Regions from separate parts of the Streptomyces sp. NPDC006510 genome, predicted to be linked through region 2. Evidence: riboswitches for the same ligand, from Rfam matches in the RefSeq annotation. Region 2 holds a riboswitch; each other region holds the start of a gene.
The links. A riboswitch is a leader RNA that binds a small molecule or an ion and turns the genes downstream of it on or off. The one in region 2 is predicted to bind S-adenosylmethionine.

Region 1 (10,594 bases), on a different contig from region 2:
AGCGACAGGGCAACGCACCGCTGGCCGTCGGCGGGTTCAGCATGGGCGGGCTCGTCACCCGGCACGCGCTGGCCAGGATGGAGCACGAGAGCATCGACCACCAGACCGCTCTGTACTTCTCGTACGACAGCCCGCACCGGGGCGCCTCGATCCCGATCGCGCTCCAGGCGTTCGCGCACTACATCAAGGACCTCGACAGCCGGTTCTCCGACCAGATCAACAGTCCGGCCGCCCGTCAGCTGCTGTGGCGGCACATCGAGAAGTGGGACAGCGCACCGGACCAGAGCGACGAGCGCGCCGCGTTCCTGGCCGAGATGGCGGCCGTCGGCGAATGGCCGCGCCGGCCCCGGCTGATCGGTGTCGCCAACGGCGTGGCCGACGGCACCGGCACCGATGTGCGGGCGGGCGAACTGGCCCTGGAGGGCAAGGGCCTGTCGGTCGTGGGAACCAAGCTCTACACCCAGGCGTCGGGCCCCGACGAACTCGTTGCGAAACTGCGGGTGGTGACGCTGAAGACCAACGAGGTGCGTACGAACGGACTGCCGTCGATCGACGGCGCACCCGGCGGCTCGCTGGAAGGCTTCGGCATCCTCGCCGACGCCTTCAACGCTCTGAACCCGTTCCTCGGCTTCAAGACCGACGTGCGTATCCGGTCGCACTGCTTCGTACCGGCGGTCAGCGCGGTCGACATCCGCGATCTGGACACGGACGAGGAGCTGTACACGGACATCTCCTCGCTCCCGGCGGAGGACAGCGGCCTGGACGAGTTCAAGCTCGCCTCCCGGAACGAGGCACACACCCTCGTGACGGAGGAACTCTGCACCTGGCTGCTCGACCGCCTGCCGTAGGGCGGCTCACGGGGCGGAGCCTCGCGGCGTCCGACACCCCGTCATACCGGGGAGCCAGGCGCCCATGACGAAATGGGGACCGCGGTATCACGCGCTCACGATGCTCCGGCGGGCATCGTGGGCACGTCCGCCGCAGACCCACGGGGAGCCTCGAAGTGACAGCCGTCCCGCACCACCACAGCCACAGCCGTAGCCACAGCCGTCGTCAGGTGCTCGTCACCGGGCTGGCGGCTTCGGCGTTGCTGGCCACGGGTGCCATTCCGTCCCCCGCCCTCGCGGCCGGACGGGCCCGTCGGACCTCGCTGCCGAAGGCCGGGCTGCCGCGCCCCACCGGTCCGTTCGCCGTCGGGACCGTCGCGCTCCACCTCGTCGACCACTCACGGACCGAGCCCTGGGTGCCGGGCACCGCCGCCCACCGGGAACTGATGGTGAGCCTCTGGTACCCGGCCCGGCCGGGCGGGGCGGCGCGGGCCGTGCCGCAGATGACGGCGGGAGCCGCGGCCCACTTCGGGAGTGGGGAGGGGGCCGCGGCCCTGAACCTGAGGATGGCGCCCGGCAGCGTCGACTGGGGCGCGACGCTCACCCACGCGCACGAGGACGCGCCCCTCGACCGCCGGGCCGGACAGCTTCCCGTGGTGCTGTACTCCCCCGGGCTCGGCGATCCACGCACCTGGAACACCGCGCTCGTGGAGGACCTGGCGAGCCGGGGGTACGCCGTCGTCACGATCGACCACACCCACGAGGCGACCGAGGTCGACTTCCCCGACGGCCGGCTGGCCACCATGCGGATCTTCGACGGGGCGCCGCCGACCGACCCGGAGGCGATCAGCGCCCTGCTGGAGAAGGTCGTGGCGGTACGGGTCGCCGACAGCCGGTTCGTGCTCGACGAGCTGGCGCGGCTGAACCGGACGCGGTTCGGCGGCGCGATCGATCTGCGTCGGGTCGGCATGTTCGGCCAGTCCGCGGGCGGGTTCACCGCGGCGCAGACGATGCATGACGACCGGCGCGTCCGGGCGGGCATCAACATGGACGGCGAGATGGACTACGCCGGTGGGCGGGAACCGGACGGCACCCATCTGAGCAGCGTGGCGCTGGACGGGCTCGACCGGCCGTTGCTGCTGATGGGGAGCGAGGGCTCGGGCGACTACCGGCAACAGCCGTCGTGGGCGGCTTTCTGGGCGAACACCCGCGGCTGGAAGGCCGATGTGACGCTGACCGGTTCACGGCATGCCTCGTACACCGATGCCGAGGTACTGCTGCCTCAACTGGCCCGGCAGGGCGCGGTGCCGGAGGGCGGGCCGGCCGGAGCGGTCGGGACGGTGCCGCCGCACCGCGCACTGACCGCGAACCGGGCGTACGTGACGTCGTTCTTCGACCGGTGGCTGCGCGGGCGCGACGACCATCTGCTGGACGGACCCTCGGAACGCTTCCCGGAGATGGTGTTCGCGCCGGAGACGGCGTTCGCGCGGTAGCACTGCCCCGCCCCGCAAACGACATCGGCCCCCGGGACCAGTTGGTCCCGGGGGCCGATGCGGCAAAGCTGCGAGGCAGCGAGGCTGCGCAGGAACTACCGATCCGTCAGGATCAGAAGTCCATGTCACCGCCCGGCATGCCGCCCGGAGCGGCCGCGGAGGCCTTCTCCGGCTTGTCGGCGATGACGGCCTCGGTGGTGAGGAACAGCGCGGCGATGGACGCGGCGTTCTGCAGGGCGGAACGCGTGACCTTCGCCGGGTCGAGGATGCCCTCGGCGATCATGTCGACGTACTCGCCGGTCGCGGCGTTCAGACCGTGGCCGACGGCCAGGTTGCGCACCTTCTCGACGACGACGCCGCCCTCAAGACCACCGTTGACGGCGATCTGCTTGAGCGGGGCCTCCAGCGCCAGCTTGACGGCGTTGGCGCCGGTCGCCTCGTCACCCGAGAGCTCCAGCTTCTCGAAGACGGCCGAGGCCTGGAGCAGAGCCACGCCACCACCGGCGACGATGCCCTCCTCGACGGCGGCCTTGGCGTTGCGCACCGCGTCCTCGATGCGGTGCTTGCGCTCCTTGAGCTCGACCTCGGTCGCGGCACCGGCCTTGATGACGGCCACGCCGCCGGCCAGCTTCGCGAGGCGCTCCTGGAGCTTCTCGCGGTCGTAGTCCGAGTCGGAGTTCTCGATCTCGGCGCGGATCTGGTTGACGCGGCCCTGGACCTGGTCGCTGTCACCGGCACCGTCGACGATCGTCGTCTCGTCCTTGGTGATGACGACCTTGCGGGCGCGGCCGAGCAGGTCGAGACCGGCGTTCTCCAGCTTGAGGCCGACCTCCTCGGAGATGACGGTGCCACCGGTGAGGATGGCGATGTCGCCGAGCATGGCCTTGCGGCGGTCACCGAAGCCCGGGGCCTTGACGGCGACGGACTTGAAGGTGCCACGGATCTTGTTGACGACCAGGGTCGACAGGGCCTCGCCCTCGACGTCCTCGGCGATGATCAGCAGCGGCTTGCCGGACTGCATGACCTTCTCCAGCAGCGGAAGGAGGTCCTTCACGTTGCTGACCTTGGAGTTGACGATCAGGATGTACGGGTCGTCGAGGGACGACTCCATGCGCTCCATGTCGGTGGCGAAGTACGCCGAGATGTAGCCCTTGTCGAAGCGCATACCCTCGGTGAGCTCCAGCTCCAGACCGAAGGTCTGGGACTCCTCGACGGTGATGACGCCTTCCTTGCCGACCTTGTCCATGGCCTCGGCGATGAGCTCGCCGATCTGGGTGTCGGCGGCGGAGATGGAGGCCGTCGAAGCGATCTGCTCCTTGGTCTCCACGTCCTTGGCCTGCTCCAGGAGGGCGGCGGAGACGGCCTCGACGGCCTTCTCGATACCCCGCTTGAGGGCCATCGGGTTGGCACCCGCGGCGACGTTGCGCAGGCCCTCGCGGACGAGAGCCTGGGCGAGAACGGTGGCGGTGGTCGTACCGTCGCCGGCGACGTCGTCCGTCTTCTTGGCGACCTCCTTGACCAGCTCCGCACCGATCTTCTCGTACGGGTCCTCCAGCTCGATCTCCTTGGCGATGGAAACACCATCGTTGGTGATCGTGGGGGCGCCCCACTTCTTCTCAAGGACGACGTTGCGACCCTTGGGGCCAAGGGTGACCTTGACGGCGTCGGCGAGCTGGTTCATGCCGCGCTCGAGACCGCGCCGGGCCTCCTCGTCGAACGCGATGATCTTGGCCATGTGAAGTGGTCCTCCCGGACAGGGGTGGATTTCTCCGGACCGAGTGGCGCCCGCGACGGACGGCCTGCGTGACCGGTGGTTCCTTGCCCCACCGACCTGCGGGCCTCACCGGCCCGGTCCAAGTTCTGTCACTCTCACCTGGAGAGTGCTAACGCCAATGATTAGCACTCGACCCCCGGGAGTGCAAGCGTCCCCCTCCGGATGTGGGCAACGACGGACGGCTGTGGACAACGGCGCGCGGCACGCCGAGACGCACACCGAGACGAACGCCGGAACGCACACCGGGCCCCGCACGCCAGGACGCGCTGAGGGCCCGTACCCCCGGGGTACGGGCCCTCAGTGCGTGAGTGGTGTCGTTGGCCGACCGCGCCGAACTCAGCCGACGGCGAGCTTGACCATGTCTGCCTGCGGCCCCTTCTGGCCCTGCGAGATCTCGAATTCAACTCGCTGACCCTCTTCGAGGGTGCGGTACCCGTCCATCTGGATCGCGCTGTAGTGGACGAAAACATCCGCACCACCGTCGACCGCGATGAAGCCGTACCCCTTCTCCGCGTTGAACCACTTGACGGTGCCCTGAGCCATGCCTAACTCCCCTATTACTGGCCCTTGCGCAGGACCGCACTTCGCGGACCCGGGTCAGAACTCACCCTCCGACAGGAGAGGGTGTGTGCGCCGGAACGCGTCGACCGCGGCTGAATGTATCTGCCCAACTGCCCTCTGCAACAGGTCAATCGGACGAGAATTCTCGGCAGCACCGAACGCCCGGATATGCGGAATTCATGAGATTCCTGGGCAAGTCGGGCCAGGCAAAGGCGACTTATGCCGCAAGCACAACGCACACTTTGGCTGCTTCTTGTCGTGGCCGGGCGCATTCTCATATGCGGGGGGCACGGGGCAGCTGGGGGGACTTCCCACACTGTACCGCGCTCAACCATGCAGAATTGCCCCCTCCGCTTCAATCGCGGAGAGGGCAATTCGATAACGCGGTGCGGTCGGACGGGGCGTCAGCAGCCGCCCGCCACCGCCGGAATGATCGAGATGCCGGCGCCGTCCGGCGTCGCCGTCTCCAGGCCGCCCTCGAAGCGCACGTCGTCGTCGTTGACGTACACGTTCACGAAGCGGCGCAGCTTGCCCTGGTCGTCCAGGACGCGGGCGGCGATGCCCGGGTGGTTCTGCTCCAGGGACTCGATGACCTGGGAGAGGGTCGAGCCCTCGGCCGGGACCTCTGCCTGGCCGCCCGTGTAGGTGCGGAGGATGGTGGGGATGCGGACCTTGACGCTCATGGTGGGTGCCCTTCCTGGAGTCTCGGGTGGTCAGCTGGTGGCGAGGCCCGCGGCGCGGAACGCGTCCAGGCTGGGGCGGATCGTCGCGGTCGCCTGCGAGGTGTCGGCCACCGCGTCCAGGGTCTTCAGGCCGTCACCCGTGTTGAGTACGACGGTGGTCAGCGCCGGGTCGATCAGACCGGCCTCGATGAGCTTCTTCGTCACGCCGACCGTCACACCGCCCGCCGTCTCCGCGAAGATGCCCTCGGTGCGCGCCAGCAGCTTGATCGCGTCGACGACCTGCTCGTCGTCGACGTCCTCGACCGCGCCGCCGGTGCGGCGGGCGATGTCCAGGACGTACGGGCCGTCGGCCGGGTTGCCGATGGCGAGGGACTTGGCGATCGTGTTCGGCTTCTGCGGCCGGACGACGTCGTGGCCGCCCTTGTACGCGACCGAGACCGGCGAGCAGCCCTCGGCCTGGGCGCCGAAGAGCTTGTACGGCTTGTCCTCGACGAGGCCGAGCTTGATCAGCTCCTGGAGACCCTTGTCGATCTTCGTGAACTGCGAGCCGGACGCGATCGGAATGACCAGCTGGTCCGGGAGCTGCCAGCCGAGCTGCTCGCAGATCTCGTACGCCAGGGTCTTGGATCCCTCGCCGTAGTACGGACGCAGGTTGACGTTGACGAAGCCCCAGCCCTCGCCGAGCGGGTCGCCGATGAGTTCGGAGCAGAAGCGGTTGACGTCGTCGTAGTTGCCCTCGATGCCGACCAGTTCGCCGCCGTAGACCGCGGCCATGACGACCTTGCCCTGCTCCAGGTCGTGCGGGATGAACACGCAGGAGCGGAAGCCGGCGCGGGCCGCGGCGGCGCCCACGGCGCCGGCGAGATTGCCGGTGGAGGAGCAGGAGAGGGTGGTGAAGCCGAAGGCGCGGGCGGCCTCGATGGCCTGGGCGACGACGCGGTCCTTGAAGGAGTGCGTGGGGTTGCCGGAGTCGTCCTTGACGAACAGCTTGCCCTGCTCGACGCCGAGCTCACGGGCGAGGTTGTCGGCCTGGACGAGCTTGGTCCAGCCGGGGTTCAGGTTCGGCTTCTCCGCGACATCGGCGGGGACCGGCAGCAGCGGCGCGTAGCGCCAGATGTTGTCCGGTCCGGCCTCGATGCGCTTCTTCAGCTCTTCGGGGGAGCCGCTCGGCAGGTCGTACGCGACTTCGAGCGGCCCGAAACAGGACGCGCAGGCGAAAATGGGACCGAGGTCGAAACGCTCGCCGCACTCGCGGCAGGAAAGCCCCGCGGCAGGACCGAGGTCGACGGCTTTGACGTCTGTGACGGCGTCGGCGTCGGCGGAAGAATTGGTGCTTACTGCAACGGTCTGCGCAGCCATGGAGGCGAGGCCCTTTCTCCTCATCTTCCTCGCGGCGCGTTTCGCCACGAGACGGAATTGGCACCTTCCCCACCTGACCTCGCGGTCGGCGGGAGGGTTGCCGGGACTTCAACGGGCCGTTCCCTCAGTCCCTCTGGATGAGCGCTGTGGCACCGGATCTTCGATCCGGGCATTTATCGGCGGACGGACCCCGGCATGCGATGGTCGTCCGCGTTGTTCAAGACTGTAACCGAAGCATCGGACTGTTGAGATAGTCGTCCGAACCGCGAGATGGATCACATACAGGGAGTATCGACCGTGCTGGAAGAGGTCGAATGCTGGCTGACCAGGCGCTCCTGGTCAGCCGCCGACCGCCCGCTGGACAGTCTGCTGGCCGCCAGGGCCAGGGCCGGTGAAGCGGGCCGCGGGAGCGTCAGTGTCGTGCTGCCCGCGTTGAACGAGGAGGCGACGGTCGGCGAGATCGTCGCCACGGTCCGGCGCGAGCTGATGGAGAAGGTCCGGCTGGTCGACGAACTCGTGGTGATCGATTCCGGTTCCACGGACGCCACCGCGAAGGTGGCCCGGGAGGCCGGCGCCCGGGTGGTGCACCGCGACGCGATACTCCCCCGGATACCGGCCGTGCCCGGCAAGGGCGAGGTGCTGTGGCGGTCGCTCCTGGTGACCGGCGGCGACATCGTGTGCTTCATCGACGCCGATCTGAAGGAGTTCTCGGCGGATTTCGTCTCGGGCATCGTCGGACCGCTGCTGACCGATCCGGATGTGCAGTTCGTGAAGGCGATGTACGACCGCCCCTTCGGTGACACCGCCGGTCAGGGCGGTCGCGTGACCGAGCTGGTGGCCCGTCCGCTGCTCAATCTGCACTGGCCGCAGCTGGCCGGTTTCGTCCAGCCGCTGGGCGGCGAGTACGCCGTACGCCGCTCCCTGCTCGAACGGCTGCCCTTCCCCGTCGGCTACGGCGTCGAGCTGGGCCTCCTGGTCGACGCGCTGCACACGGTGGGGCTGGACGCGCTGGCCCAGGTCGACGTGGGGGTGCGCAAGCACCGGCACCAGGACGGGCAGGCGCTCGGCCGGATGGCGGCGGCGATCTACCGGACCGCACAACTGCGGCTGTCCCGCGGCCACCTGGTGCGTCCGGCGCTCACCCAGTTCGAGCGCGGCACGAACGGCTTCGTACCGCGCACCCATGCCGTGGACACCGAGGAGCGGCCCCCGATGTGCGAGATCGAGGAGTACATTTCGCGCCGCGCGGCCTGACTTCGCACGTTTGGGCGGTTCGTGATCGGGCTAGATTCCGCAACATGGTCTCCGCGCACGATGCCCAGCCCGCTGCCCGGTCCGATGCCCAGGTCCTCGTCGCGTCCAACCGCGGCCCGGTCTCGTACACCCTGGAGACGGACGGATCGCTCGACGCGAAACGGGGCGGCGGCGGTCTCGTCTCCGGGCTGAGCGCCATCGACGACAAGCTGTGGGTGTGCGCCGCGCTCGGTGACGGCGACCGGGAGGCGGTCCGGCGCGGGGTCGCCGAGCCGGGCGTACGGATGCTCGACATCGACGCGGGGGTCCACGCCGACGCGTACAACGGCATCGCGAACTCGGTGCTCTGGTTCGTCCACCACATGCTGTACCAGACGCCGCTGGAGCCGGTCTTCGACGCGGAGTTCCGGCGGCAGTGGGCGTCGTTCGAGACGTACAACCGGGCCTTCGCCGAGGCGCTCGCCGAGGAGGCGGGGCAGGGCGCCGCGGTACTGGTGCAGGACTACCACCTGGCCCTGGTGCCGGGCATGCTCCGCGAGCTCCGCCCCGACCTGCGGATCGGCCACTTCTCGCACACCCCGTGGGCGCCCGTCGACTACTTCCGGCTGCTCCCCGACGACATCGCCGAGCAGCTGCTGCACGGCATCCTGGGCGCGGACCGGGCGGCGTTCCTGACCCGGCGCTGGGCGGACGCGTTCATCGGCTGCTGCACCCAGATCCTCGGCGGTACCGGGCGGACCAGGATCGGGGTGCACGGGCTCGGCGCGGACGCCGACTTCCTGCGCCGCCGCGCGCACGAGGCGGATGTGGACGAGCGGATGGCGACGCTGCGCGAGCAGGCCGGCCCCGGCCGGAGAACGATCGTACGGGTGGACCGAACGGAACTGTCCAAGAACATCGTGCGCGGCCTGCTCGCGTACCGCACGCTCCTGGACGAGCGGCCCGAATGGCGCGAACGCGTCGTCCATGTCGCCTTCGCGTACCCCTCGCGGCAGGACCTCGCGGTGTACCGGGACTACACGGCCGAGGTGCAGCGGGTCGCCGACGACATCAACGCCGCGTACGGCACGTCCGGCTGGACGCCGGTCGTGCTGCACGTCAAGGACGACTTCGCCCGCTCGCTGGCCGCGTACCGGCTGGCCGACGTGGCGCTCGTCAACCCGATCCGCGACGGCATGAACCTGGTCGCCAAGGAGATCCCGGTCGTCTCCGACCACGGCTGCGCGCTGGTGCTGTCGCGGGAGGCGGGGGCGTACGAGGAGCTGGGCAGCGACGCGGTCGTGGTGAACCCGTACGACGTCTCCGAGACGGCGGCGGCGCTGCACGAGGCGCTGACGATGGCGGAGGACGAGCGGGCCGAGCGCACGGCACGACTGGCCGCGGCGGCGGTCGCGCTGCCGCCGCAGCAGTGGTTCCTGGACCAGTTGGACGCACTGCGGCAGGACTGAGCCGCCGGGCCGTCAGATCCGCCGGGCCAGCGCGGCCAGGAAGGCGGCGACGTCGCCCGGTCCGCCGAGGAGCAGGTCGGCCCGCTCGGCCAGCTCGGGCACCTCCGCGCTGCCGCTGCAGACCAGCAGGCCGGGGATGCCGTCGGGGCCCTCGGAGCGGAGCTTCTCCACTGCGGCGTACGCGGCGAGGTCGCCGAGGTCGTCGCCCGCGTACAGCACGGATTCGGCGTCCGTCTCCCGTACGTACTGGGCGAGCGCGACGCCCTTGTCCATGCCCGGCGGGCGCAGCTCCAGGACCAGCCGGCCCGGTTCGACGATCAGTCCGTGCCGGGCGGCGAGTTCGCCGAGCGGTCCGCTCAGCGCCTCGAACGCGGCCTGGGGGTCGGTGGCCCGGCGGGTGTGGACGGCGATCGCCCGGCCCTTCTCCTCGATCCAGGTGCCGTGCCACGAGCCGGCCCGGTCCAGCACGCCGGGGAGTTCGGCGCGGACCGCGGCGATGCCGGGGTGCGGGGCGGGGGCGTGGACGGTGCCGGACACGGAGTCCCAGCGTTCGGCTCCGTAGTGGCCGAGGACGACGAGGTGGTCGAGGCCCGGCACTCCGGCGAAGCCGCCGTGCCGGACCGCGACGCCGGCCGGGCGGCCGGTGATCACGGCGATGGAGGCCACTTTCGGGGCGAGCGCGACGAGGGCGTCGACGGCGCCGGGGTGGGCGCGGGCCTGTTCCGGGTCCGGGACGATGTCGGCGAGGGTGCCGTCGAAATCGAGCGCGATGACGGCGCGGTCGGGGCGCGCGAGGATCGCGGCGAGGGCCTCTCGGCCGGGTGGGGTGGTGGGGGTCGGGAACTCGGGCGGGGTTTCGCTCGGCGCGGGTGCGGAGGCAGGTGCCGATGCGGGTGCGGATGCGGGTCTGGGTGCTTCCGGGTTGCTGCCCATGGGGCGAGCCTATAGCGGGGGCGGGAGGTTGGGGCGGGTGCGGGCATTCCCGGGGGCGCTGCCCCCGGACCCCCGCTCCTCAATCGCCGGAGGGGCTCGATCGCTCAGCGTCGTCCGCGTCTCGCGTCTCTCACCCGGCGCAGGCGGTTCACCGTCACCGGGTCCTCCGCCAGTGCGCGGCGGTCGTCGAGGAGGGCGTTCAGGAGCTGGTAGTAGCGCGTGGGCGAGATGCCCAGCTGTTCGCGGATCGCCCGTTCCTTCG
Region 2 (10,594 bases):
GGGGCACGCCACCGGGTGACCCGGTGGCGTCCCGGGTTCAGCGGACCCCGAGCAGGTGGTCCATCGCCAGCTGGTCCAGGGCCTCGAACGCCATCCCCCGTTCCGCCGCCGCGGTGACGTCGAACTCCTCGAAGGCGGAGCGGTCGGCCAGCAGCCCGGTCACGCCGTCCTCGGCGGTGGGGCGGGCGAGTTCGTCGAGCCGGGACGCGCGCAGCGCCTCCCGCACCGCGGGGTCGGCGCGGAACGCGGCGGCGCGCTCCTTGAGGATCAGATAGTTGCGCATGCAGCCCGCGGCCGAGGCCCAGACCCCGTCGTGGTCCTCGGTCCGCGGCGGCTTGAAGTCGAAGTGCCGCGGGCCCGCGTAACCGGCCGTCTCCAGCAGGTCGACGAGCCAGAAGGCCTGGCGCAGGTCGCCCGCGCCGAAGCGCAGGTCCTGGTCGTACTTGATGCCGGACTGGCCGTTCAGATCGATGTGGAAGAGCTTGCCCGCCCAGAGCGCCTGCGCGATGCCGTGCGGGAAGTTCAGCCCGGCCATCTGCTCATGTCCGGTCTCCGGGTTGACGCCGACCAGCTCCGGGCGCTCCAGACGCTCGATGAAGGCGAGGGCGTGACCGATGGTGGGAAGCAGGATGTCGCCGCGCGGCTCGTTCGGCTTGGGCTCGATGGCGAACCTCAGGTCGTAGCCCTGTTCGGTGACGTAATCGCCGAGCAGGTCGAAGGCTTCCTTCATCCGGTCGAGGGCGACCCTGACGTCCTTGGCGGCACCGGACTCGGAGCCCTCGCGGCCGCCCCAGGCGACGTAGGTGGTGGCGCCGAGCTCGACGGCGAGGTCGATGTTGCGCAGCGTCTTGCGCAGGGCGTAGCGGCGTACGTCCCGGTCATTGGCGGTGAACGCGCCGTCCTTGAACACCGGGTGGGTGAACAGGTTCGTCGTCGCCATGGGAACGACCAGCCCGGCCGCGTCCAGCGCCTGGCGGAACCGCTTCACGATCCCTTCGCGCTCGGTGTCCGTCGAGCCGAACGGAATCAGGTCGTCGTCGTGGAATGTCACACCGTACGCACCGAGCTCCGCGAGCCGCCGCACGGAGTCGGCCGGGTCGATCGCCGCGCGGGTCGCGTCGCCGAACGGGTCTCGTCCCTGCCAGCCCACCGTCCAGAGTCCGAAGGTGAACCTGTCGTCGGGGGTGGGCGTGAAGCGTTCCGTCATCGTCTGGCCGCCTTCGGTGCCGTCGGGCGCGGGACCGGTCGAGGCGCCCGAACCTTATTTGTTCAGTGTCATGACTAATGATGCATGGGTGGCGGTCGGCGCGTAACCCCCGCACGGGCCACTGTTCGGCACGGACTCGGTCACGTATTTTGTTTTGCACACGACTAAAATCCGTACCCCGCTCAGCACAGGAATGAGGGCGCCATGCCGCCGCGTACCGTCGTCATCGGCGTGGACAGTTCCACCCAGTCCACCAAGGCCGCCTTCGTCGACGCCGCGAGCGGCCGGCTGCTGGCCGTGGGCCGCGCCCCGCATGTCGTGCGCGGTGAGGCGGGGGCCCGTGAGAGCGATCCGGAGCTGTGGTGGCACGCGCTGCGCGACGCCGTCAGCGCCGGGCTGAAGGAGTCCTCGGTCGCCGCGTCGGCCGTGATCGGCATCGCGATCGCCGGACAGCAGCACGGACTCGTCGTCCTCGACCGGTCGGGCCGCCCGCTGCGCCCCGCGATGCTGTGGAACGACACCCGCTCCGCCCCGCAGGCCGCCGCGCTCACCGAGGCGCTCGGCGGCCCGGACGCCTGGACCGCGCGGACCGGATCGGTGCCGGTGGCCGCCGTCACCGCGTCGAAATGGCAGTGGCTGCGGGAGAACGAACCGGACAACGCCGCCGCGACCGCGGCCGTACGCCTCCCCCATGACTTCCTGACCGAACGCCTCGCGGGCGCCGCCGCCACCGACCCCGGCGACGCCTCGGGCACCGGCTGGTACTCCACCGCGACCAGAGCCTACGACCCGGAGCTTCTCGAACTCCTCGGTCTGGACGCCGCATTGCTGCCCGAGGTGGCCAAGACCGGCGCGACCCGCGTCGGCTCACTGACCGCCGAAGCGGCCGACGCGCTCGGACTGCCCGGCACGGTCGCCGTGGCCGCGGGCACCGGGGACAATATGAGCGCCGCCATCGGCCTCGGACTGGGCGGCGCGGGGCTCCTCGATCACCCCGTCCTCAGCCTCGGCACCTCGGGAACGGTCTTCGCGGCATCCCGGACCCGGCCCGCGTCACCGGCGCTCTCCGGATTCGCCGCGGCGGACGGTACGTATCTCCCGCTGGCCTGCACCCTCAACTGCACGCTCGCCGTGGACAAGGTCGCCGCCCTGCTCGGCCTGGACCGCGACGACACGTCCCTGGGCGGCGAGGCGGTGCTCCTCCCCTACCTCGACGGCGAACGCACCCCCGATCTGCCCACTGCCGCCGGCCTGCTCACCGGGCTGCGGCACGACACCACGCCCCGGCAGCTCCTCGGCGCCGCCTACGAGGGCGCCGTCGTCACCGTGCTGCGCGCCCTCGACGAACTGCTGCGGTCCTGCGGCCTCGACCCGGCCGGTCCCGAGGTGGCCACCCGCCCCTTGCGGCTGATCGGCGGCGGTGCCCGGGGACGGGCCTGGGTGGAGACGGTACGACGGCTCTCCGGCCGTCCCGTGATCATGCCCGGGATCGGCGAGCCGGTGGCACTGGGCGCCGCCGCACTGGCCGCGGCCGCGGCCACCGGCACCGATCCGGTCGCGATCGCCACCGGCTGGAGCACCGGCGAGGACACCCGGCTTCCCCCCGTCCAGCGGGACTCGGCCACCTGGGAGCGGGTCGGATCGGTCCTGGAACGCGCCTCGGGCCCCTTGCTCGGCGGTTTCTGACGGTTCCCCAGCCGCCTCCGGACCGGTTTGGGGAAGCGAAGCGATCTTCACTAGTATCCGGCGATGATCATAAGAAAAAGGCTGACGGTCGGAGTGGGCATCCTGCTCGCCACCCTGACCGCCGGGCTCGGTTCGGCGCTCCCCGCCGCCGCCGACGAAGCCCCCGCCAAAGCCTCCCCCAAGGTCGAGCTGGTGCTCGATGTCAGCGGCTCCATGCGGACCCGTGACATCGACGGCCAGTCCCGGATGACAGCCGCCAAGCAGGCGTTCAACGAGGTCCTGGACGCGGTGCCCGAGCAGGTGCAGCTCGGCATCCGGACGCTCGGCGCCGACTATCCGGGCAACGACCGCAAGGTCGGCTGCAAGGACACCAAGCAGCTCTACCCGGTCGGCCCGCTGGACCGTACCGAGGCGAAGACCGCGGTCGCCACCCTGGCCCCCACCGGCTGGACCCCGATCGGCCCGGCCCTGCTGGGCGCCGCCGACGACCTCGAAGGCGGTGACTCCACCCGCCGGATCGTTCTGATCAGTGACGGCGAGGACACCTGCGGCCCACTCGACCCGTGCGAGGTCGCGCGTGACATCGCGGCCCGCGGCATCCACCTCGTCATCGACACACTGGGCCTGGTGCCGAACGCGAAGATCCGTGAGCAGCTGACCTGTATCGCCGAGGCCACCGGCGGCACCTACACCGCGGTCCAGCACACCGATGAACTCTCCGGCCGGGTCAAGCAGTTGGTCGACCGGGCCGCCGAGCCCGTGGTCACCCCCGTGGCGACGAAGGGCGCGGACAGCTGCTCCGCGGCACCGCAGCTCAAGGCCGGCCTGTACACCGACCGCGAGAAGTTCGGTGAGCACCGCTGGTACCGGGTCGATGTGCTGCCCGGTCAGGAACTGCGCGCCTCGGTCAGCGTCTTCGCCGACCGCGCCGTGAACAACGACTACGGCGTGCTGCTGCGGGCGCTGACCGTGCACGGCCGGGAAATCGTACGGGGATCGGAGTCGGGTACCGGCCGCACGGATGCCATCTCCTCCGGCCTGCGCTACCCGAAGGCCGAGGAGGACGACACGGACAGCGGTGACAAGCCGGCCGCCGAGACCGTGTGTCTCCAGGTCAGCAACTCCTACTCGGCCCCGGCCTCGGTGAAGACCTCGCCGGGCATGCCGGTCGAGCTGACCGTGGACCTGGTGGACGCCCCGGACGAAGCGGCCGACGTGGCCGCGTTCGGACTCGGCCGCGGCTGGTGGCTGCTGGGCGTACTGGTTCTCACCGGGCTGATCGCGGGCCTGGTCTTCGGCTGGATCTCGCGCTGGCGCGTCGCCGTCTGGAGGACCAACTGATGCGTACGACACGTGTACTCGCGGGTGCGCTGCTCGCCGGGCTCGCCCTGCTGACCTCGGCGGGCAGCGCGGTGGCCGACGACCCGTCGGGGAGCCCGAGCCCGAGCGCCTCCGAGGACGGTTCCGGCCCCACCGAGGCCGGCACCACCTTCCGTACGGCGACAGCAGTCCAGCAGAACCAGCGGGCCACCGCCGGGGCGTCCACGGGTGACTACCTGTACTGGGTGTTCCCCGCCGACGCGGGCCAGCGGGCCACCGTCAAGGCGAAGATCACCCTGCCGGAGAGCGCCACCCGGCACGGCGCCTCGACGTGGCAGGTCGATGTGTACGACGGGCTGCGGCGCCGCCAGGCCTGCATGCACGGCCGCCAGACCGGCAAGGCCGCGGCCGACGCGTCGGCGGTCGAGCTGACCTGCGTCCTGCGGACCGTCCGCGCCTGGTCCGAGCCGTGGGCCGACGACCCACTGCCGGGCAGCTACTACGTACGCCTCACGGTCGTCGACCTGCCCTCGGCGGACCTCGGCCTTCCGGTACAGACCGAGGTCGAGATCACGGCGGCCGACAAGGGTGGCGCCGGTGACGTGGACGGCACCCTCGCCGAGCCGCTGGTCCCCGGCGCGTCCTCCGTGAAGCAGGCCTCGGACGGCTCGGCCGCCGGCGACGACGGCACCTCGCCCAAGGTCTCGCTCGGCAGTGAGCCCGAGGACGGCTGGGCGTCGGGCTGGTGGACCGACCGCTGGCTGTGGACGGTCGGCGGCGGCGTGCTCGGGGCGCTCGCGGCCCTCTTCGGATACACCCACCCCCGCGGCAGCGGCCGCCCGTCCCGGGTCCCGCCGGGCGTCTGACCCGCGCACGCAGCGGGACGGGCTCCGGACCAGGAGACCGGCACGCCGCCGGACGGGCCCGGACCAGGGCCCGTCCGGCGGTGACGGACAGCGTCTCCTCGGCCACCCTGCCGCCCGGGTGCTCCCGGAGCGGCGCCGCGCGGCTACCCTCGACAACTCACGTACCGCACAAGGCCGATGACTTGTTCCAGGGCGTGCGGTAGCGCTGAAGTCAGGTCGCCGCGCACCGATTCGGGTGCGCCACAAGGGAGCGGAGACTTTCATGTCCACGGAGACCGGCCCGGCCATCGACGCCGAGCCGCGGAGCCACCGGATCGTGCCGGGCCCGAAGGGGCTGCCGTTCCTCGGGAGCCTGCCGCAGTTCGGAAAGAACCCCCTCGCCTTCTTCGAGCGTCTGCGCTCCCACGGGGACATGGTGGGCTGGCGGTTCGGCCCCAACTCATGTGTGTACATAGCCGATCCGGACTGCATAGGCGAGCTGCTCACCGAGACGGAACGCTCCTTCGACCAGCCGGCGCTCGGGATCGCCTTCCGGACCGTGATGGGCAACGGCGTGGTGGTCGCCCGCGGCACGGACTGGCGGCGGAAGCGGTCGCTGGTGCAGCCCTCCGTACGGCCCAAGCAGGTGCGGTCGTACGCGGCGACGATGGCGAGCAGCACGGTGGAGCTGGCGGACACCTGGTCGGCCGGTGAACGCATCGACATCAAACGGGAGATGGCGGCGCTGACCCAGCGGATCGCTGTGCGCACCATCTTCGGCGTCGACACGGCGGCCGACGCCGAGGCGATGGGCCGGGCGATGGATGTGGCGCAGCAGGAGATCGGCAAGGAGTTCGCCGGGATCGGCGCGTTGTTGCCGGACTGGGTGCCGACTCCGGGCCGGGCCAGGATCAAGAAGGCCGCGGCGGTCATCGACGCCGAGGTGGGCCGGGTCGTCGCCCGCCATCGCGACGGCGGGGACGAACGCCCCGACCTGCTGAGCCGGTTGTTGACCGCGGTCGACGAGACGGGCGCGCACCTCACCGACCAGGAGATCCGCGACGAGACGGTCACGCTGTACATCGGCGGGCACGAGACGACCAGTTCCACCCTGGTGTGGGCCTGGTATCTGCTCGCCCGCAATCCGCGGGTGCGTACCGCGCTCACCGAGGAGCTGGACCGGGTTCTCGGCGACCGGGAGCCGGGGTTCGACGACTACGCGCGGCTGACGTACACCCAGTCCGTGGTCAAGGAGACGCTGCGCCTGTACCCGACGATCTGGCTGGTCACCGGCGTCGCGAAGGCGGGCGCGCAGATCGGCGGTGTCCCGATGCCGGAGGGCACCCGGGTGTGGACCAGCCAGTGGGTGACCCAGCGCGACGAGCGGTGGTTCCCCGAGCCGGAGGAGTTCCGCCCCGAGCGCTGGGATCCGGAGACCGGCGACGACATCGCGGAGTACGCCTGGTTCCCGTTCGGCGGCGGCCCCCGGGTCTGTCTGGGCACGCGGTTCGCGATGGTCGAGGCGGTGCTGATCCTGGCCGTGCTGGCGCGCCGCTTCGAGCTGGACGTGGACCCGGGTGTCATCGAGCCGGTACCGGCACTGACGCTTCAGCCGGACCGGGAAGTGATGGCGACCGTCCGGACACGGTGACGGCCCACGGGGCGGGGCGCCGGGCCCGGTGGCCGCTTCGGTCCCCGGCGGCCCCGCCCCTTGAGCGGCTCCGACCCGAAGCGCCGCATGCCGCTTGTGTCGGCCCGGCCCCCGGCCGAGGAGGCCGACACCCGTGGTAGCCCGTCCCGGCACCGGATACATCGGACGGATATATCCGATCTGTCGCGGAGGTCGGGCCATACAGTTCACACTGTCCATGTCGGCCGCACCGGCCGACGGGCCGTCCGGCCGTATCCGCAGGCTGTCGATCCAACGGGAGAAACACCATGCGTCTCCGCTCCGCTCTCACCGCCGGGCTCGCCGTCGCAGCCGCCCTGCCACTGACCGTCACCACGGCGTCGGCAACGGCCGGCCCCGCGCCCGCCGGTACCGCGAGCCGCCTCGGAACCTGCCAGGAAAAGGCCCTCGAAGTACACGCCGCACCCGGCGGACAGCGGAACGTCGCCCGTATCAGCGTCACCAACAACGGCAACCGGTCCTGCGTGGTCGACCGGATCCCCACGATCACCTTCAGGGGCCTGGACGGCTCCGCCGAGGCCGTCCCGCCCACCGGGAGCGGGCCGTACGTACTGTCCCGGGACGAGCGGGCGTACGCCGCCGTGCGGACCGCGGACCCGGCGGCCACCGAAGGCCACGTCGTCGGCAGCCTGTCCGTGGCGGCGGACCCCTCCCATCTGGGCGTCGCCTTCGGCGGGGCCACCGTGGGCATGCCTGAGGGAGTCCATGTGTGGGAGCCGGTGACCACCCTCTGGCAGGAGTCGCGCGCCGCGGCGGACAGCGCACTGGCGGACGCGCTGCGCTGACGGGCGGCTACAGACCGTAGCTCGTGCCGCCGGCGGTCCGCCGCAGGTCGGGGGCCGTCGTCGTGCAGAGCGGGCCGCCCTCGAAACCGGCGTTGACCAGGGCGGTGGCACGGCCTGCGGAGTCCACCAGCTTCAGGGCGTGCCACCGCGGCAGCCAGAACACGCGTCCGCGGTGCTGCGCGAGCAGTTCCGTGAGGGCTGCCGGGGCATGCGTCCACACCTTCGGCAGTTCCTCGGCGTGATCGAAGGCGGGACGCAGCTCGATCCAGCCGTCGGCGCCGACGTCACCGGAGGTGAGCAGGAGCTCCACGGCCTGGCCGGGCTCCTGGTGGCACTTCCTGGCGTGGATCCAGTGGACGTGGTGACCGGGGCCGTGGCTGGGGCAGTCGTCGTTCCGGACGGGATGGGGGAGCATGCTTCTTCGCCTTCCCAGGATCATGGACCCCAGGTGCGCCGCCCCGATGGTCCGCTGTTCCCCATGCGCCGCGCATGGGGCCGGTCGTCACCCGGAGCACCCGCAGCGGAGCGGGGTGCCGTCCAGTTAGCCGGGGCTGTGCACTGGAACTCATGACCTGCCAGAACTGTATCCCACCGACGAGGTGCCCGACGGGTCGTCAGGTTCTCAGCCGTGCAGCAGAACGGGGAAGGCTTCCATGTCGTTCTGCGTCATCACCGGCAGCTTGCGGACCTCCTCGTCCGCGATGGCCGCCCGCAGCCGGGGGAAACGCCCGAACAGTGCGGGCAGGGCGATGCCTGCCTCGACCCGGGAGAGCGCGGCTCCGGGGCAGATGTGGGGTCCGTGGCCGAAGGTCATGTGGCGGATCGGAGCCGGCCTGGTGATGTCGAAGGAGTCGGCATCCGCCCCGTGCTGCTCGACGTCACGGCCGATGGCGCGATAGGAGATCACCACTCCCTCCCCCCTCGCGATCACGTCGTCGCCCACCTGGATGTCCTCCGTGGCGAACCGCATCAGCAGATGAGTGGTGGGGGTGTCCCAGCGCAGGGTCTCCTCGATCACCGTCTCCCACGGGATCTCACCGTCGAGAACCCTGCGCAGTTGGTCGGGGTGGGTGAGCAGGGCCCGTACGGCGTTCAGGATCAGCCCGATGGTGGTCTCGTGCCCGGCGGCCACCATCGCCTTGAGATTGCCCACCACCTCTTCCTCGGTGAGCGGTTCGCCGCCTTCTTCGGCAAGGATGAGGGCGCTGGTGAGGTCGTCGGTCGGACGCGCCGTCCTCTCGCGTACGAGAGCGGCGTAGAAGACGTCCAACTCCGCCAGCAGCGCCAGGCGTTCCTCCTGCGGTGTGAGCATGGAGAAGAACGCCTTGTACCGCTTCATCAGCATGGGGTGCTGGGCCTCGTCCACACCCATCAGCATGCCGACGACCCGCATCGGCAACGGCTGGGCGAACACGGACTTGAGGTCGACCGCACCGCCCTCGTTCCGCTCGCTCCGTTCAGCGAGGGCATCGAGCAGTTCCTCGGTGAACTTCTCGATCTCCGGGCGTATCTCCTCCAGCCGGCGCGGTGTGAGCGCCTGGGAGGTCTTGGTGCGCAGTCGTCGGTGCTCGGCGCCGTCCACGGTGAACATGGAACGCCCGGCATCGATCACGCCGATCAACGGCCACTCGTGTGTGACCTCGCCGCGCTGCCAGAGCCCCCAGGCATCGAGGTCCTTGACCAGCCGGGGGTCGACGAGCAGTTGGCGGGCCAGGGCATGGCGGGTGACGGTCAGGGCCGGGACGCCGAGCAGTTCGATCCTGGCGAGCGGACCGGCATCACGCAGCTGTGCCGTCTCACCGTCCAGGTTTTGGACCAGCGGGTCGATGACAACGGCCCCACCACTCGAAGCGGCTTCCCGGGCGGCGGCGTGCGGGCAGTTCAAGACAAGTCTCCTGTCGGACGGACGGGGGCGAACCGGACGGGCAGCGCGGTCGTCCCCCGCAGGAAGGCGGACTGTCGCCGCACCAACTCCTCTGCGGGTACCGAAAGTTCCAGGTCGGGCAGCCGGTCGAGCAGCACCTCGATCCCGGTGCGGGCGATGATTTCGGCGATCTCCTGCGCGGGGAAGGGGCAGCGGTATTCGCCGTGACTGAACGCCAGGTGCGCGCTGTTGCCGCTCTGCCCGGACAGCCCTCCCGAGGTGGAGAGATGCTGCCGGATGTGCGGATCGGCGTTGGCGGCACCCAGGCCCAGCAGCAGCATGTCCCCGGCCCGGATGCTCCGACCCCCCAGCCGGGTGTCGCGGGCCGCCCAGCGACCGGCGAGGATCTGCGTCGGGCCCTCCTCCCAGAGCACCTCGTTCATGGCTTCGGCGACGCTGTGCCGACCGCCGGAGAGCGCCACGGCGAACTGGTCGTCGGTGAGCATCAGCCGGAGCGAGCTGCCGATCCAGTCGGCCGTGGTGAGGTGCCCCGCCGCCGTGATGGCCATCAGATCGAGCACGTACTCCTGATCGGTGAACTCTCCGGCGTACGCCAGCATGCGCGAGGTCACGTCGTTGCCGGGTGCGGCCCGCCTGGCCGCCAGCAGCCGCTGCATGTGTTCGCCGAACCGCAGATGGGCCTCCTGCGCGCCGGGACCGCCGTCGGCCAGATCCCTCAGCACCTCGGCGATCCGCGGACCGTCCGCGTCGGGGAATCCGATCAGACGGGCGAGGACGAGCACCGGCAGCGGCACAGCGAAGTCGGCGATCAGGTCCGCCGTGCCGCGGTCACAGAGTCCGTCGACGAGGCGATCGGCCAACTCCTCGCAGTCCCTGCGGAGTTCGAAGTGCTCGACCTCCTCAAGCGCCTGCCCGACCATCGCGGCGTGACGTCGGTGCTCGGCCCCGGCGGTGAAGTAGATGGACGGCATCGGGGTGCCGACCATCGGCAACAGCGGCCAGTCCTCGGGGATGTTCCCCCACTGGTTCCACAGCGCGACGTCCCTGGGGAACAACTCGCCGTCGCTGGTGACCTGGTGGAGCTCCCGGTAGCCGATGACCAGCCAGGCCGGCACCTCGCCGGGCAGCTCGACGGGTACGACGGGTCCGTGTTCGCTCCGCATGGCGCGGTAGACG
Region 3 (10,594 bases), on a different contig from region 2:
AGGACGACGACGGCGCTCCGGGCAGCCGTACGCTCTCCTTCGGGACCACCTCCGCCAAGAAGTTCCTCAAGGTCGCCTTCGGCCCTCAGGCGGGCACCTACGGCGTCGGACAGCCCATCACGGCGGAACTCAGCGCTCCGGTCAAGGACAAGGCGTCCAGGGCCAACGTCGAACGCGCCCTGCGGGTCCGCTCGACACCCGCGGTGACCGGTTCCTGGTACTGGGTCGACGACAAGACCCTGCACTACCGCCCCAAGGACTACTGGCCCGCCAGGGCCACCATCGACGTCACCAGCGGCCTGGCCGGCGTCAAGGTCACCGACACCCTCTACGGCGCCCCCACCAAGGCGTTGAGGCTCACCACGGGCGACCGCATCGAGGCCGTCACCGACGCCACGACGCACTCGATGACGGTCAAGCGCAACGGGAAAGTGATCAAGACCATTCCGGTGACGACCGGCAAGCCCGGCTTCGCCACCCGAAACGGCGTCAAGGTCGTACTGGGCAAGGAGTACTACGTACGTATGCGCGGCGAGACGATCGGCATCGCGGAGGGCTCGTCCGACTCGTACGACCTGCCGGTCTACTACGCGACGCGTGTCACCTGGAGCGGCGAGTACGTGCACGCGGCCCCCTGGTCCACCGGCTCGCAGGGGTACGCGAACGTCAGCCACGGCTGCACGGGCATGAGCACCAGCCAGGCCCAGTGGTTCTTCAACACAGTGCGCCAGGGCGACATCGTCACGGTCGTGGGCAGCCAGGGCGAGACGATGACGCCGTTCGACAACGGCTACGGCGACTGGAACCTGTCCTGGGCCAAATGGCTGAAGGGCAGCGCCCTGCAGAAGAACACCACCCCGGACCGTACGGACACGATCCAGGCGGCGCGACTGCGCCCCGAGGTCTGACCGGCCCGGGGAGTGCGCTGCCCCTCAGCGGGACCGCGGACGAAGCCGCGGCAGGTCTCAGGCGCTCACGCAGTCCCTGCTGCGCAGCAGGGCGGCCAGGGTGTCGGCGAGCTCGACCGGTTCGACCGGCAGGGTCACCGCGGCGTCCGCACGGCTCCAGGTGGCCAGCCAGGCGTCCTGCGGGCGCCCCATCAGCAGCAGCACCGGCGGGCAACGGAAGATCTCGTCCTTGATCTGCCGGCAGACGCCCATGCCGCCCGCGGGCGCCGTCTCGCCGTCCAGCACGCAGACGTCGACGCCGCCGCGGTCCAGGGCTTCGAGTACGGCGGGCAGGGTGGCGCATTCCAGGAATTCCACCGGTGGCACATCAGCCGCGGGCCTGCGCCCGGCTGCCAGCCTCACCTGCTCACGGGTGTTGGCGTCGTCGCTGTAGACCAGGACCGTGGCGGTCGGCTGCATTGTTCCTCCGTGACATCTGTGTCTTCGGGGCTTTCAGGGCATGAACCGATGCGCGGATCGTACTCCGACCGACGGCCTGTCAGCACCGCTCGGGACAGCTGTTCCATGGGCCGTTCGGGGAGGGCACACCCGGCTGACACACCGAACGGCACCCCCCGGGGTGAGGGCGGGATAAGCGACCGACATAATGTCGGTCGTGGCGACAGCAACGACAGTAGAAACCGGGCACGCGCACCCGTCGGTCAATCGACCGAACCTCACCAGCGTCGGAACCATCATCTGGTTGAGTTCCGAGCTGATGTTCTTCGCGGCCCTCTTCGCGATGTACTTCACCCTGCGATCGGTGACGGGACCGGACCACTGGAAGGAAATGGCTTCGGCCCTGAACTTCCCGTTCTCGGCGACGAACACCACGATCCTGGTGCTCTCCTCACTCACCTGCCAGCTCGGCGTCTTCGCCGCGGAGCGGGGCGATGTGAAGAAGCTCCGTACCTGGTTCGTGATCACTTTCGTGATGGGTGCGATCTTCATCGGAGGCCAGGTCTTCGAGTACACCGAGCTGGTGAAGGAGGAGGGCCTCTCGCTGTCCTCCGACCCGTACGGCTCGGTGTTCTACCTGACCACAGGCTTCCATGGTCTGCATGTGACAGGCGGCCTCATCGCCTTCCTGCTCGTTCTGGGCAGGACGTACGCAGCCAAGAGGTTCACCCACGAACAGGCGACCGCCGCCATCGTCGTGTCCTATTACTGGCACTTCGTCGATGTCGTGTGGATCGGCCTCTTCGCCACGATCTACATGATCAAGTAACCGGGCTCGAACCCGAACCACATCCAGCATCGACGCAGAAGATCCTGACACCGGGGTAATCCGTGAAAAAGCTCTCCGCACGACGACGCCATCCGTTGGCGGCGGTCGTCGTACTACTCCTCGCGCTGGCGGCCACTGGGGGGCTCTACGCCGCGTTTGCGCCCGCGAGTAAGGCGCAGGCCGACGAAACCGCCCAGTCCCTCGCCATCGATGAGGGCAAGAAGCTGTACTCCGTCGGTTGCGCCAGCTGCCACGGAACCGGCGGTCAGGGCACCACCGACGGGCCGAGCCTGGTCGGCGTGGGCTCCGCCGCCGTTGACTTCCAGGTCGGTACGGGCCGTATGCCGGCGCAGCAGCCCGGCGCCCAGGTGCCGAAGAAGAAGGTCATCTACAGCCAGGCGCAGATCGACCAGCTCGCGGCGTACGTCGCGTCGCTCGGCGCCGGCCCGATCATTCCGAGCAAGAGCCAGGTAAGCCCTGACGGTGCGGACATCGCCAAGGGTGGCGACCTGTTCCGTTCCAACTGCGCTCAGTGCCACAACTTCACCGGTGAGGGCGGCGCGCTGTCGAACGGCAAGTACGCGCCCAGCCTTGAAGGCGTGGACCCGAAGCACATCTACGAGGCCATGCAGACCGGCCCGCAGAGCATGCCGTCCTTCCCGGACACGACGATGCCCGAGCAGCAGAAGCGGGACATCATCGCGTACATCCAGACCGTGAACAGCAGCCAGTCGGAGAACCCGGGTGGTCTGAAGCTGGGTGGCCTGGGGCCGGTCAGCGAGGGTCTGTTCGCCTGGATCTTCGGGCTCGGCGCACTGATCGCAGTTGCCATTTGGGTCGCGGCCCACACCGCTAAGGCCAAGAAGTCATGAGTAGCCAAGAGATTCCAGACGAGAAACTGCCTGCTGAGCAGGAACCCGCGCACGACGCGGTGAAGGTCGCGGACGACCCGTTCGCCGACCCGGGGCTGCCGGCCCACAAGCCGCGCATCCAGGACATCGACGAACGGGCCGCGAAGCGCTCCGAGCGCGCCGTCGCGTTCATGTTCACGCTGTCCATGCTGGCGACGGTCGGCTTCATCGCCTCGTACGTCATCTTCCCGGTCGACAAGATCGTGTACATCTGGCCCTTCGGCCACGTGAGCGCGCTCAACTTCTCCCTGGGTCTGACCCTGGGCGTGGCCCTCTTCACGATCGGCGCCGGCGCCGTCCACTGGGCGCGCACGCTGATGTCCGACGTGGAGGTCGCCGACGACCGGCACGCCATCGAGGCCGAGCCCGAGGTCAAGGCGAAGGTTCTGGCGGACTTCGCGGCGGGTGCCGAGGAGTCCGCGTTCGGACGGCGCAAGCTGATCCGCAACACCATGTTCGGCGCGCTGGCCCTGGTGCCGCTCTCCGGTGTGGTGCTGCTGCGCGACCTCGGTCCGCTGCCGGAGAAGAAGCTTCGTTCCACCCTGTGGGCCAAGGGCAAGCAGCTCATCAACATGAACACGATGGAGCCGCTGCGTCCCGAGGACGTCGCCGTCGGTTCGCTGACCTTCGCCATGCCCGAGGGCCTGGAGGAGAGCGCGCACGACTTCCAGAACCAGATCGCCAAGGCCGCGCTGATGATCATCCGCATCGAGCCGGACAACATCAAGGACAAGCGCGAGCGCGAGTGGGCCCACGAGGGAATCGTGGCCTTCTCCAAGATCTGCACCCATGTCGGCTGCCCGATCAGTCTGTACGAGCAGCAGACCCACCACGTGCTCTGCCCGTGCCACCAGTCCACCTTCGACCTCTCCGACGGCGCCCGCGTCATCTTCGGTCCGGCCGGTCACGCCCTTCCGCAGCTGCGGATCGGTGTGAACGCCGAGGGCAACCTCGAAGCGCTCGGTGACTTCGAAGAGCCCGTCGGTCCTGCCTTCTGGGAGCGCGGATGAGTACTGCGACCGACACACAGCGCAAGGCGCCCGCCGGTGAGCGGGTGGCCGACTGGGCGGACGGCCGGCTCGGGATCTACTCCCTGGCCAAGGCCAACATGCGCAAGATCTTCCCGGACCACTGGTCCTTCATGCTCGGGGAGATCGCGCTCTACAGCTTCATCATCATCATCCTCACGGGTGTGTATCTGACGCTGTTCTTCGACCCGAGCATGAGCGAGGTCGTGTACCACGGCTCGTACGAGCCGATGCAGGGCATCCGGATGTCCGCGGCCTACGCCTCGACGCTGGACATCAGCTTCGACGTCCGCGGCGGTCTGCTCGTTCGCCAGATCCACCACTGGGCCGCGCTGATCTTCCTGGCCGGCATGTTCGTGCACATGATGCGCGTCTTCTTCACGGGTGCGTTCCGCAAGCCGCGTGAGATCAACTGGCTGTTCGGCTTCCTGCTGTTCGTGCTGGGCATGTTCACCGGCTTCACCGGCTACTCGCTCCCGGACGACCTGCTGTCCGGTACGGGTGTCCGCTTCACCCAGGGCGCGATCCTGTCGATGCCGGTTGTCGGCACGTACATCTCGATGTTCCTGTTCGGCGGAGAGTTCCCCGGTCACGACTTCGTCGGCCGGTTCTACTCGATCCACATCCTGCTGCTGCCGGGTATCATGCTCGGTCTGCTGGTGGCGCACCTGATCCTGGTCTTCTACCACAAGCACACGCAGTTCGCGGGTCCCGGCCGGACCAACAAGAACGTCGTCGGCATGCCGCTGCTGCCGGTGTACATGGCGAAGGCCGGTGGCTTCTTCTTCCTGGTCTTCGGCATCATCGCCGTCATCGCGGCCATCGCCACGATCAACCCGATCTGGAACATCGGCCCGTACCGTCCGGACCAGGTGTCCACCGGCGCCCAGCCCGACTGGTACATGGGCTTCGCCGAGGGACTGATCCGAGTGATGCCCGGCTGGGAGATCAACCTCTGGGGCCACACGCTCGTCCTGGGTGTGTTCATCCCACTGATGGTCTTCGGACTGGTGCTCGGGGTCATCGCCGTCTACCCGTTCGTCGAGTCCTGGATCACCGGGGACAAGCGCGAGCACCACATCCTGGACCGCCCGCGCAACGCCCCGACCCGGACGGCCTTCGGCGTCGCCTGGATCACCGAGTACGTCGTCGTCTTCATCGGCGGTGCCAACGACCTGTGGGCCACGCACTTCCACCTGTCGCTGAACGCCATCTCCTGGTTCGTCCGGATCTTCATCTTCGCGGGCCCGGTCCTCGCGTTCATCGCCACCCGGCGGATCTGCCTCGGCCTCCAGCGCCGCGACAAGGAGAAGGTGCTGCACGGGCGCGAGTCCGGCATCATCAAGCGCCTGCCGCACGGTGAGTTCGTCGAGATCCACGAGCCGCTCAGCCCCGAGCAGCTGCACACGCTCACCGCGCACGAGCAGTACAAGCCGGTCGAGATCGGCCCGACGGTCGACGAGAACGGTGTCGAGCGCAAGGTGTCTCTCCTGCAGAAGCTGCGGGCCCGGCTCAGCAAGGGCTACTTCGGCGAGAACAACCAGATCGCCAAGCCCACCGTCGAGGAGTACAAGGAGATCACCAGCAGCCACGGTCACCACTGATCGCCTGAACTGATCGCCACAGCGGGAGCCCCGTCCATTCGATGGACGGGGCTCTTTGCCGTCCCCGGCGCTCGATAGGGTGGAGGCGATCCCTTTTACCGGCTGTGGACCCAGGAGCGGACCATGAACGTTGTGACCCCGATCGGCGGCGACAGCGTGGCGGACCGTTCCTGGCCCGGTGTGCTGAACCCCCTGCTGCGCGGCGAGAACCTCACCGCCGACGAAACCGCGTGGGCGATGGACCGCATCATGAGCGGTGAGGCGAGCGATGTGCAGATCGCCGGGTTCGCGGTGGCCCTGCGCGCCAAGGGCGAGACCATCGACGAGGTGTCCGGCCTGGTGCGGGCGATGTACGAGCACGCCAACACCATCCACGTACCCGGTCGCACGGTCGACATCGTCGGCACCGGCGGCGACCTCGCCAAGACGGTCAACATCTCCACCATGTCGGCGGTCGTCGTCGCCGGTACCGGCGCCAAGGTCGTCAAGCACGGCAACCGCGCCTCCTCGTCGGCGAGCGGTTCCTCCGACGTGCTGGAGAAGCTCGGCGTCAACCTGGACCTCAGCGCGCAGCGGGTCGTCGAGGTCGCCGAGGAGGCGGGCATCACCTTCTGCTTCGCGGTGAAGTTCCACCCCGCCCTGCGTTATGTCGCCCGGGCCCGCAAGGAGCTCGGCACGCCGACGACGTTCAACATTCTCGGGCCGCTCACCAACCCGGCCAGGGTGCGCTCCCAGGCCGTCGGCGTGGCCGACCTGAAGATGGCGCCCATCGTCGCCGGAGTCCTTGCCGAGCGCGGCAATTCGGCGCTGGTCTTCCGCGGCGACGACGGCCTGGACGAGCTGACGACGACCGCGACCTCGCGGGTATGGGTGGTCCGGGACGGAACGGTGCGCGAGGAGGCGTTCGACCCGCGCGACGTCGGCCTGGAACTGGTGCCCGTGCAGGCCCTGCGCGGTGCGGACGCCTCGTACAACGCCGATGTGGCCCGGCGGGTGCTGGCCGGCGAGCGGGGCCCCGCGCGGGAGGCCGTGCTGCTCAACTCGGCGGCGGCCCTGGTGGCCCTCGACCCGACGGACGGCACGCTGAACGAGCAGCTCGCCGCCGGTATCGCGAAGGCCGCCGAGTCCATCGACTCCGGGGCGGCGGCCCGCGCGCTGGAGCGCTGGGTGGCGGTCAGCAACGCCTGAACGGGCGGAGATGTGGCGCGGGGCGAAGTCCGGATCCTGGACTGCGCCTTGCGCGTCTTCGTACGTATGGCAAGATGCTGGGCAGGTCATGAGTGACAGCGACTACGGCCCCGGCCCGCTGTCCGGCAACCCTCCGTCCGTGGCGGGGTGCCCCGGGTGAAGACCAGGCCGTAGGCAGCGAGGTCTGCGGCAAGCGCGGGCCCCTCGGCATCTGTGAATGCCAGCCCCCGGGGTCCTGGTCCCTAGGGAGCCTCTTGTGAGCACGCGAATGCGATAGGGCCTTCCGGCCCTCCTCCGCACACCCCTCTTTCACTTTCCGCTGCGCTGCCGCGTATCCGCCGGCGCATGCAATTCGCCTGCCTCTTACGGGAGTTCGCCATGTCTGTCTTCACCGCTGCCGCCGACCAGTCGCTTTGTGCCCCTCTGCCGGTTCTGGGCAAGGATGTGACGGTTCCGCTGGTCACCGGCGGTGAGGTCACGTACGCCGCTCTCGACTACGCCGCCAGCGCCCCCGCGCTCCAGCGCGTCTGGGACGACGTCGCCGCGTACGCCCCGTACTACGGCAGCGTCCACCGCGGGGCCGGGTACCTCTCGCAGCTCTCCACGGACCTCTTCGAGAACAGCCGCGCGACCGTCGCGGAGTTCCTCGGCTGCCGCGCCGACGACCAGGTGATCTTCACCCGCTCGACCACCGACTCGCTGAACCTGCTGGCCGCGGTCGTCCCGGCCGACTGCCAGGTCTTCGTGTACGAGACCGAGCACCACGCCTCGCTGCTGCCGTGGCGCGACGCCCGGGTGACGTACCTGAACGCCCCGCGCACCCCCGCCCAGGCCGTCGAGACGCTGGAGCGGGCGCTCGCCGACCGCGAGCCCCACGGCCCCGCGCTGGTCTGTGTCACCGGCGCCTCCAACGTCACCGGCGAACTCTGGCCGGTGAAGGAGCTGGCCGCCGCCGCGCACGCGCACGGTGCCCGGATCGTGCTGGACGCCGCCCAGCTCGCCCCGCACCACCCCGTCGACATCGCCGACCTGGATGTGGACTGGGTCGCCTTCTCCGGACACAAGCTGTACGCGCCCTTCGGCTCGGGCGTCCTCGCCGGCCGGGCCGACTGGCTGCAGGAGGCCGAGCCCTACCTCGCGGGCGGCGGCGCCTCGCGCAAGGTGGCCCGTCGCACCGACGGCGGTGTGGACGTCGAGTGGCATTCCACCGCCGCCCGCCACGAGGCCGGTTCCCCCAACGTCATCGGTGTGTACTCCATCGCCTCCGCCTGCAAGGCGCTCACCGAGGCGGGCTTCGACGACCTGGTCGCCCGGGAGCAGTACCTCGTCGATGCCGTCCGGACCGGGCTCGCCGGGGTTCGGGAGGTCAAGGTGCTCTCGCTGTTCGGCGACGACGCCCCGCGGGTCGGCGTCATCTCCTTCGTGGTGGAGGGCTGGAACAGCTCGCACTTCGCCGCCGCGCTCTCCGCCGAGTACGGCATCGGGGTCCGCGACGGCCTGTTCTGCGCCCACCCGCTGGTCCGCACCCTGCTGGGCAGCGACCCGCAGGAGGTCGGCGAGTGCGGTGCGCCGGAGGCCGAGCCGGGGGAGCGGTCGCTCAACGCGATCCGGGTGAGCTTCGGCGCCGGTACCCCGGACGAGCACATCGAGCGTTTCGTCCGCGCGGTCAGGGAGCTGGTGAGCGAGGGCGCCCAGTGGAAGTACCGCACCGAGGACGGCCGCTGCGTCCCGGACCGGGGTGCGGCGCAGCTCTGACGGCACACAGCACTTCGGCGGGGGACGGGCAGTCGAGCCCGTCCCCCGCCGAAGTGTCACACCGTGAAGGGTGTGCCTATGCGTCGAGGCCGATGGCGAAGGCGGCCTCCAGGTCGTGCTGCGAGTAGGTACGGAACGCCACATGCGTGTCGGTGGCCTCGACGCCGGGGATCTTGCTGATCCGGCCGGGGATGACATCGGCGAGATCGTCGTGCTTGGCCACCCGGACCATGGCGATGAGATCGTACGTACCGGTGACCGAGAAGACCTCGCTGACACTGTCCAGCGCGGCGATGGCCTCGGCGATCTCGGGAATCCGGTCCACGCTGGTTTTGATGAGCACGATCGCGGTGATCACGGCTGGCTGTCTCCCTCGGTGGCCGTGGCTGGTGCCTTCACTCTATCCGTACGCCGGTAACGCCCCCAGGCGTAGAGAAAGCCGAGTGCGAAGCCCACCACATGGGCCAGATAGGCCACGCCCGGCCCTCCGCTGCCCGCACCCTGGACCGCCAGCCACTGCAGGACGAACCAGAAGACCAGCACGATCCAGGCGGGGAAGCGCAGCGGCAGGAAGAAGAGGAACGGGAACAGGCTGGTGACCCGGGCCCGGGGGAACAGGTACAGGAACGCCCCGAGCACCGCCGAGATCGCCCCCGACGCGCCCACCAGTGTCTGGTCGGACGTGGCGTGCGCGGCCGCGTAGGCGACCAGGGCGAGATAGCCGCAGATGACATAGAAGAAGGTGAACCCGACCCGGCCCATGCGCTCCTCGGTCATCGCCCCGAACACGTAGAGGAAGAGCAAGTTGCCGAGCAGATGCAGCCAGCTGCCGTGCACGAAGAGGGCGGTGAGGGGGGTGAGCAGGGCGCGCGCGGAGCCCTCCCACAGCTCGCTGGGGATCACGCCCCAGCGTTCGAAGTACCCGGCCTGGGCGGCGAGCAGGGCGTCGGCGGTGCCGGGGACCGGGTTGAAGCCGGACAGCGGGCTGATCACGAAGACCAGGGAGCAGGCCGCGATCAGGGCATGGGTCACCAATGGTCCGCCCGGGGTGACCGTACGCAGCAGCCCACCGGTCACAGCTCGCCGATCGATCATGAACAGAGCATGACGCAAGCGGAGGGAACGGGACAGACCGCCTCGCCGTGTCGGGGGGACACGGCGAGGCCGTAGGGTTGCGGCAGGACATCCGCAGTTCGACGGCGCACCGCGAGATCCTTGAAGCAAGGCAGCACGAGGCTCGACGAAAGAGGACGCAACGATGACGACGGTTCCCCAGCCGACCGACGGGACCCGCTGGCGCTGCACGCTCTGCGGAAATCTCACGCGCTTCGACGTGACGCGCTCCTCGAAGGTCGTCGAATATGTCCATCTCGACCTGGCCGGTGAGTCCAGCGTCGAGGAACGCGAGGTGGTCAGTGAGACCATCGAGTCGGTGCGCTGCCGTTGGTGCAACGCGGTGGACCAGATCGAACTGGTGGACAGGCCGGGTGCCGACTCCTGACGGAGCCGCGCCCACAGACATTTGGGGTGACGGATGGTGGAGCAGCCCGCTGGCGGCGCCGAGTCGGCCGAGGCGGCCGACGGCGCCGTGGAGGCGCTCGACCGCCCGCTGCCCGAAGGTGTACGGCGGCGGGTCGTGGCGCTGGTCTCGGACGCGTTCGGCGGCCTGACGGTCACCGAACTCCCGGCCCAGCTGCGACAGTACGCCCGCTTCACCCCGACCCGGCGGGCCAAGTTCGCCGGGAACGCGATGGCAGCCGCCCTGGAGGGCGACGCGCTCTTCCGGCAGCGCATCGGCGAGCGGCTCAAGGAGGAGCAGCCGGAGCTGGCCGCCGCCCTGGAAGCCGGTGCGCCGCCCGCCGCGGCCGACCCCGTCGATGTGGCCGCGGCGGCCTATGTGCTGCGCCCGGCGGGCTGGGTCAAGCTGGTCGCC

Region 1: another riboswitch for S-adenosylmethionine. It lies ahead of thrC (threonine synthase); the one in region 2 lies ahead of ABZY11_RS33195 (hypothetical protein).
Region 3: another riboswitch for S-adenosylmethionine. It lies ahead of ABZY11_RS08420 (aminotransferase class V-fold PLP-dependent enzyme); the one in region 2 lies ahead of ABZY11_RS33195 (hypothetical protein).

What each region holds. Positions count from the first base shown of each region.
Region 1 is NZ_JBEXPH010000001.1:33,769-44,362, reverse strand. It holds gene ABZY11_RS00215 (hypothetical protein) at 1-848, shown strand, start outside; gene ABZY11_RS00210 (esterase) at 1,004-2,320, shown strand; gene groL (chaperonin GroEL) at 2,433-4,055, opposite strand; gene ABZY11_RS00200 (cold-shock protein) at 4,431-4,637, opposite strand; gene ABZY11_RS00195 (MoaD/ThiS family protein) at 5,060-5,338, opposite strand; gene thrC (threonine synthase) at 5,369-6,697, opposite strand; SAM riboswitch class I at 6,715-6,841, opposite strand; gene ABZY11_RS00185 (glucosyl-3-phosphoglycerate synthase) at 6,995-7,951, shown strand; gene ABZY11_RS00180 (trehalose-6-phosphate synthase) at 7,996-9,399, shown strand; gene otsB (trehalose-phosphatase) at 9,412-10,332, opposite strand; gene ABZY11_RS00170 (DUF3263 domain-containing protein) at 10,437-10,594, opposite strand, start outside.
Region 2 is NZ_JBEXPH010000157.1:1,880-12,473, reverse strand. It holds gene ABZY11_RS33230 (ROK family protein) at 1-19, shown strand, start outside; gene xylA (xylose isomerase) at 38-1,207, opposite strand; gene xylB (xylulokinase) at 1,412-2,893, shown strand; gene ABZY11_RS33215 (VWA domain-containing protein) at 2,957-4,234, shown strand; gene ABZY11_RS33210 (hypothetical protein) at 4,234-5,079, shown strand; gene ABZY11_RS33205 (cytochrome P450) at 5,342-6,709, shown strand; gene ABZY11_RS33200 (DUF4232 domain-containing protein) at 6,997-7,533, shown strand; gene ABZY11_RS33195 (hypothetical protein) at 7,541-7,948, opposite strand; SAM riboswitch class IV at 7,997-8,106, opposite strand; gene ABZY11_RS33190 (cytochrome P450) at 8,156-9,418, opposite strand; gene ABZY11_RS33185 (cytochrome P450) at 9,415-10,594, opposite strand, start outside.
Region 3 is NZ_JBEXPH010000017.1:46,883-57,476, reverse strand. It holds gene ABZY11_RS08455 (Ig-like domain-containing protein) at 1-908, shown strand, start outside; gene ABZY11_RS08450 (hypothetical protein) at 966-1,367, opposite strand; gene ABZY11_RS08445 (heme-copper oxidase subunit III) at 1,555-2,175, shown strand; gene ABZY11_RS08440 (c-type cytochrome) at 2,238-3,047, shown strand; gene ABZY11_RS08435 (Rieske 2Fe-2S domain-containing protein) at 3,044-4,096, shown strand; gene ABZY11_RS08430 (cytochrome bc complex cytochrome b subunit) at 4,093-5,718, shown strand; gene trpD (anthranilate phosphoribosyltransferase) at 5,842-6,906, shown strand; SAM riboswitch class IV at 6,991-7,108, shown strand; gene ABZY11_RS08420 (aminotransferase class V-fold PLP-dependent enzyme) at 7,285-8,661, shown strand; gene ABZY11_RS08415 (Lrp/AsnC ligand binding domain-containing protein) at 8,738-9,019, opposite strand; gene ABZY11_RS08410 (rhomboid family intramembrane serine protease) at 9,016-9,756, opposite strand; gene ABZY11_RS08405 (hypothetical protein) at 9,920-10,162, shown strand; gene ABZY11_RS08400 (NYN domain-containing protein) at 10,196-10,594, shown strand, end outside.